DNA from 2 places in the Sphaerisporangium rubeum genome. Region 2 is predicted to be linked to the other one. Evidence: riboswitches for the same ligand, from Rfam matches in the RefSeq annotation. Region 2 holds a riboswitch; the other holds the start of a gene.

Region 1 (3,392 bases), 1.9 Mb from region 2:
GGCGAAGGGCGAGCGGTATCTGCCGATCTGGATAGGGATGACCGAGGCCACGGCCATCGCTCTGGCACAGGCCGAGGAGCCGCCGCCGAGGCCGCTCACGCATGACCTGTTCAAGGACGTGATCGAGGCGCTCGGGGTCCGGCTGCAGACGGTCAACATCGTCGCGTTGCGTGACGGCATCTTCTTCGCCGACCTGGTGTTCTCCAACGGCGTGGAGGTGAGCGCGCGGCCGTCCGACTCGATCGCGCTGGCCCTGCGGACCGGGGCCGGCATCTTCGCGAGCGAGGACGTCGTCCGCGAGGCAGGTGTGATCATCCCGGACGACCAGGAGGACGAGGTCGAGAAGTTCCGCGAGTTCCTGGACAACATCACGCCTGAGGACTTCGGGCGTGCCGGTTGACCATGTCGGGCTATTTACGCTTCACGACGCGCCGAGCGGGATCGTTGACTGAGCATGCCGCCGGTCCTACGGTGCAAGTGAACCCACGGTTGTAATTCACGAACCCCCAGATCAGACCGTGGGATGAGAGAAAGCCGGAGGTCCGCAGTGGCGGTCAGCAGCGGCGAGGGCAAGTCGGCCGGCCAGCGCGATCGGGCTCAGCGTCAGTCGGCACGTGAGCGCGCGGGCGAGCAGGGCCTGCTGTTCGGCGAGCGGCCCGGGTCGCTCCCCGCCGACGTGGGATACCGCGGCCCGACGGCGTGCTCGGCGGCCGGCATCACCTACCGGCAGCTGGACTACTGGGCACGCACCCAGCTCGTCGAGCCGTCGGTGCGGGCCGCGCACGGCTCGGGCTCACAGCGGCTGTACAGCTTCCGCGACATCCTGGTCCTCAAGGTCGTCAAGCGCCTCCTGGACACCGGGGTGTCCCTGCAGCAGATACGCACCGCCGTCCAGCACCTGCGCCAGCGCGGTGTGGACGACCTGGCGCAGATCACCCTCATGAGCGACGGGGTCAGCGTCTACGAGTGCACCTCGGCCGACGAGGTGATCGACCTGCTGGAAGGCGGCCAGGGCGTGTTCGGTATCGCTCTCGGCGGCGTCTGGCGCGAGGTGGAGGGCACCCTGGCCGAGCTGCCCGGGGAGCGTGCGGAACCGGCTGATCGTGACCCTTTCGCCGAGCACCCCGGTGACGAGCTCGCACAGCGCAGGCGGGCCCGCCGCACCGGCTGAGGCCGGGTAGGGGTGCCCCCTGCCGGGGGGCGGCCGGTACCATTGGCGGTGAAGCTTTCGACCCCGCGCGGGAGAGACCCGGGTGCGGGCACGCGCCGCCACGGCGGCGCGTGCGTGTGACCCGGGCGCCGAAGGAGCAACCTCCCCGGAATCTCTCAGGCACCCTGTACCGCGCGGGCGAGGCCACTCTGGAAAGTAGGCGTGCCCGCCAGGCGTGCCTCACCGACGGTGCAAGCCCCTCCCGGGGGTGAAGCTCTCAGGTCGCGGCGAGGTCGTCGCGCTGACAGAGGGGGAGACCAGGCGCGGCCGCGCGCCTGCTCCGAGCCACGTCAGGAGAGCCTCATGACCGATCGGTCACCGCTTCGCGACCTGTCCGCACCGCCGTTCGTCACCCGGCACGTCGGCCCCTCCGACGCCGAACAGGCCCGCATGCTCCAAGCCGTCGGTTACGCCTCGGTGGCCGACCTGGTCGCCGTCGCGGTACCCGGCGCCATCCGCGCCGACAAGCCGCTCGACCTGCCGCGGGCCGCGAGCGAGACCGAGGCCGTCGCCGAGCTGCGCGACCTCGCGGGCCGTAACCGCGTGCTGACCTCCATGATCGGGCTCGGCTACCACGACACCATCACCCCGGCGGTCATCCGGCGCAACCTGCTGGAGAACCCCGGTTGGTACACCGCCTACACCCCTTACCAGCCGGAGATCTCGCAGGGTCGCCTGGAGGCGCTGCTCAACTTCCAGACCATGGTGTCCGACCTCGCCGGCCTCGACGTCGCCGGCGCCTCGCTGCTCGACGAGGCCACCGCCGCCGCCGAGGCGATGACCCTGGCCCACCGGGCCGGCCGCGGCCGAGGCGTCCGCTTCGTGGTGGACGCCGACGCGCTGCCGCAGACCAAGGCCGTGCTGGCCACCCGGGCCGAGCCGCTCGGCATCGAACTGGTCGAGGCCGACCTCGCCGCCGGCCTCCCCGAGGGAGATCTTTTCGGCGTGCTCGTGCAGTACCCCGGCGCGAGCGGCAGGCTCGCCGGCTTCCAGGCGGTCGCCGAAGCGGCCCACGAGCGCGGCGCGCTCGTCGTCGCCGCCGCCGACCTGCTGGCCCTCACCCTGCTGGAGGCCCCCGGCACCCTCGGGGCCGACATCGCGATCGGCTCCACCCAGCGTTTCGGCGTGCCGCTCGGGTTCGGCGGGCCGCACGCCGCCTACATGGCGGTGCGCGAGGGCCTGCAGCGCCAGCTCCCCGGCCGTCTCGTCGGCGTGTCCAAGGACGCCGACGGCCACCAGGCGTACCGGCTGGCCCTGCAGACCCGCGAGCAGCACATCCGCCGTGAGAAGGCCACGAGCAACATCTGCACCGCGCAGGTCCTGCTCGCCGTCATCGCCTCCATGTACGCCGTCTACCACGGCCCCGAAGGCCTGCGGCGCATCGCGCAGCGCGTGCACCGCCACGCGGCCGTCCTCGCCGCCGGGCTGCGCGCCGGCGGCGTCGAGGTCGTCCACGACGAGTTCTTCGACACCGTGCGGGCCCACGTCCCGGGCCGGGCCGGCGAGATCGTCGCCGCGGCCGTCGCGCTCGGCGTCAACCTGCGGCAGGACGGGCCCGACCACGTCGGCGTGACCTGCGACGAGACCACCACGGCCGGCCACCTGCGCGATGTGTGGGAGGCGTTCGGCTGCGCGGACGCCGTACTGGACGACCTCGACACCGCCACCGCCGACGCGCTCCCCGCCGGGCTGCTGCGCACCACCGGCTACCTCACCCACCCGGTGTTCTCCGCGCACCACTCCGAGACGTCCATGCTGCGCTACCTGCGCAGGCTCCAGGACAAGGACATCGCGCTCGACCGGTCCATGATCCCGCTCGGGTCCTGCACCATGAAGCTCAACGCGACGACCGAGATGGAGCCGATCACCTGGCCGGAGTTCGCCGGCGTCCACCCCTACGCGCCGGCCGGACAGGCCGAGGGGTACCTGCGGCTCATCGGCGACCTGGAGAGCTGGCTCGCCGAGGTCACCGGGTACGCCGCGGTGTCGCTCCAGCCGAACGCCGGCTCGCAGGGCGAGTTCGCCGGCCTGCTCGCCATCCGCGCCTACCACCGGGCCAACGGCGACGACGCGCGCGACGTCTGCCTCATCCCGTCGTCCGCGCACGGCACCAACGCCGCGAGCGCCGTGATGGCCGGCATGCGGGTCGTCGTGGTGGCCTGCGACGACCAGGGCAACGTCG
Region 2 (3,392 bases):
GTGCCAAGATCGCCGACGAGGTCGGCGGGCTGTTCGTCCGGGTCGACGTCACCAGCGAGGAGGACGTGGCCCGCATGTTCGAGACGGCCGTCGAGACGTACGGCCGTCTGGACGTCGCCTTCAACAACGCCGGCATCTCGCCGCCGGACGACGACTCCATCCTGACCACCGGCATCGAGGCGTGGCGGCGGGTGCAGGAGGTCAACCTCACCAGCGTGTACCTGTGCTGCAAGCACGCCATCCCGCACATGCGGCGGCAGGGCAAGGGGTCCATCATCAACACCGCGTCGTTCGTCGCGGTGATGGGGTCGGCGACGTCCCAGATCTCCTACACCGCGTCCAAAGGCGGCGTGCTGTCCATGACCAGGGAACTCGGCGTGCAGTTCGCACGCGAAGGGATCCGCGTGAACGCGCTGTGCCCGGGGCCGGTGGACACGCCGTTGCTGCGGGAACTGTTCGCCAAGGACCCCGAGCGTGCGCAACGGCGGCTGGTGCACGTGCCGATGGGCCGGTTCGCCGAGGCGTCCGAGATCGCCGCGGCGGTCGCGTTCCTCGCCTCCGACGACGCGAGCTTCATCACCGGGGCCGAGTTCCTGGTGGACGGCGGCATCTCCGGCGCGTACGTCACCCCGCTGTGATGGGGACGTACCGGCCGGTCATCGGCATCACCTGCTACGTCGAACCCGCCGCCTTCACCGTATGGCGGATGACGGCCGCGCTGCTGCCGTACGACTACGTCGAGCGGGTCGCGGCGGCCGGCGGCCAGCCCGTGATCGTGCCACCCAGCGGGGACCCGGCGCCGCTCGTGGAGCGGCTGGACGGGCTCATCGTCGCCGGCGGCGGCGACCTGGACCCCGCCAGGTACGGCGCGGCGCCGCACGACCGGACCGGGTACGTGCGCGGCTTCCGGGACGAGGCGGAGTTCGCGCTGGTCGGCGCGGCGCTCGCCGCCGGGTTGCCGCTGCTCGGCATCTGCCGCGGCCTGCAGGTGCTCAACGTCCACCTCGGCGGCACCCTGCACCAGCACCTGCCGGACGTCGTCGGCCACGCGGCGCACGCGCCGGCACCCGGTGAGTTCGGTCACCTGCCGGTGCGGGTCGCCGAAGGCAGCAAGCTGGCCGGCGTGCTCGGCGCCGGGCCGGCCGACGCCGCGCACTACCACCACCAGGCGGTGGACCGGCTCGGCGACGGGCTGACGGTGTCCGCCGTCGCCGAGGACGGCACCGTCGAGGCGGTCGAGCTCGCGGGACACCCGTTCGCGCTCGGCGTGCAGTGGCACCCCGAGACCTCCGCCGACAGCCCCCTGTTCTCCGCCTTGGTGGCCTCCGCCGCGCCTGCCTCCCGTTGGTAGGGTGGGCCGGAACACCGGCGACCCCGTGCGGGAGAGCGTCCTGGCATCCGGTCAGGACCCCTGAAGGAGCAAGTCCTCCCACGAACCTCACAAGGCAAAGGACCGCGCGGGTCAGGTGGCCTCTGGAAAGAAGGCTCGTCCTCGACGAGCCTCGCCGAAGGTGAAAGTCCGGTAAAACTCGGGCGAAACTCTCAGGCACCGATGACAGAGGGGGAGGATGCTGACATCCGACCCTGCCTGAGGTGTGAGACATGTCCAAACCCACGCCGCTCCGCGAAGTACACGAGAGTCTCGGTGCGACGCTCACCGACTTCGCCGGCTGGCTGATGCCGCTGCGGTACGGCAGCGAGTCGGCCGAGCACAACGCGGTCCGCCAGGCCGCCGGCCTGTTCGACCTCTCCCACATGGGGGAGATCTTCGTCACGGGCCCGCAGGCCGGCCAGGCTCTCGACCACGCGCTGGTGGGCCACCTGTCGGTGCTGGAGCCCGGCCGGGCCCGGTACACCATGATCTGCGCGCCGGACGGCGGGGTGCTGGACGACCTGATCGTCTATCGCCTCCCCGGCGGGGAATACATGGTCGTGGCCAACGCCTCCAACTACCTCAAGGTCGCCGAGGAGCTCACCGCGAGGTCCGCCGGCTTCGACGCCGAGGTGGACGACCGCTCCGAGGCGTACGCGCTGGTCGCGGTGCAGGGACCACGGGCCGCCGAGATCCTCGCGACGCTCACCGACGCCGACCTGGCCGGGCTCAAGTACTACGCCGGCCTCCCCGGCACCGTCGCCGGGGTCGACGCGTTCATCGCGCGCACCGGCTACACCGGCGAGGACGGCTTCGAGCTGTTCGTCGCCGCCGAGCGTGCCGTCCCCCTCTGGGAGGCCCTCACCAAGGCCGGCGAGCCGCACGGCCTGCGTCCCGCCGGGCTGTCGGCCCGCGACACCCTGCGCCTCGAGGCCGGCATGCCGTTGTACGGCAACGAGCTGAACGCCGGCCTCACCCCCTTCGACGCCGGTCTCGGCCGCGTCGTGAAGTTCGGCAAGCCGGGTGACTTCGTCGGTCGCGCCGCGCTCGCCGCACTCAAGGACGTCCCCCCGCGCCGGCGCCTCACCGGCCTGGTCGCGCGGGGCCGCCGAGTGCCACGCCACGGTTACCCCGTGGTGCTGAGCGTGGACGGCACCGTCGTCGGCGAGATCACCAGCGGCGCGCCGTCCCAGTCACTCGGCAAGCCGATCGCGATCGCCTACGTGGACACCGAGGTGTCCGGCGGCCTCGCGGTCGACATCCGTGGCAGCCATGAACCGGTCGACCTCGTCGACCTGCCCTTTTACCGGAGGTGCATGTGAGCAGCATTCCCGAGGAGCTCAGCTACACCAAGGAGCACGAGTGGATCGCCGGCCTCGATGACGGCCCCGTCGTCACCGTGGGGATCACGGCCTACGCCGCCGAGTCCCTCGGCGACGTCGTCTTCGTCCAGCTCCCCGAAGCCGGCAGCACCCTGCAGCCCGGCGAGGCCGTAGGCGAGGTCGAGTCCACCAAGTCCGTCAGCGACATCTACGCCCCCATAGGCGGCGAAGTCGTCGAGATCAACGAATTCGTGGTGGACGACCCGTCCCTGGTCAACTCCGACCCGTACGGCGAAGGCTGGCTCTTCCGCATCCGCGTCTCCGGCGACCCCGAGGACCTCCTCACCCCGGAGGAATACACCACCCTCACCACCACAGACTCCTGACGACCCACACCCCGACCCTCGGCCGACCCCTTCGGCCGAGGCCCCACCCCTGCTCACCCACCTCCCGAACGTCCTGACCGACACCCCACCCACCCGACTCCACGACCGGCGCCGTCGGAGGCCAAGTCCCGAACGTCCTGACCGACACCCCACCCACCCGACTCCACAACCGGCGCCGTCGGAGGCCAAGTCCCGAACGTCCTGACCGACACCCCACCCACCCGACTCCACAACCGGCGCCGTCGGAGGCCAAGTCCACACCCACGCCGGCACTCCACACCACCGGCACCTGTTCCCCACCGCCAGCCGCCG

The links. Region 2 has a riboswitch for glycine ahead of gcvT (glycine cleavage system aminomethyltransferase GcvT). Riboswitches for the same ligand answer to the same signal wherever they lie in the genome.
Region 1: linked by a shared signal. The riboswitch ahead of gcvP (aminomethyl-transferring glycine dehydrogenase) and the one ahead of gcvT (glycine cleavage system aminomethyltransferase GcvT) in region 2 are both predicted to bind glycine.

What each region holds. Positions count from the first base shown of each region.
Region 1 is NZ_JACHIU010000001.1:3,960,523-3,963,914, reverse strand. Features, by position in the region: gene BJ992_RS17105 (bifunctional nuclease domain-containing protein) at 1-400, shown strand, start outside; gene BJ992_RS17100 (MerR family transcriptional regulator) at 548-1,171, shown strand; glycine riboswitch at 1,230-1,353, shown strand; glycine riboswitch at 1,354-1,468, shown strand; gene gcvP (aminomethyl-transferring glycine dehydrogenase) at 1,514-3,392, shown strand, end outside.
Region 2 is NZ_JACHIU010000001.1:2,054,381-2,057,772, reverse strand. Features, by position in the region: gene BJ992_RS08800 (3-oxoacyl-ACP reductase) at 1-638, shown strand, start outside; gene BJ992_RS08795 (gamma-glutamyl-gamma-aminobutyrate hydrolase family protein) at 638-1,351, shown strand; glycine riboswitch at 1,370-1,466, shown strand; glycine riboswitch at 1,467-1,569, shown strand; gene gcvT (glycine cleavage system aminomethyltransferase GcvT) at 1,603-2,694, shown strand; gene gcvH (glycine cleavage system protein GcvH) at 2,691-3,080, shown strand.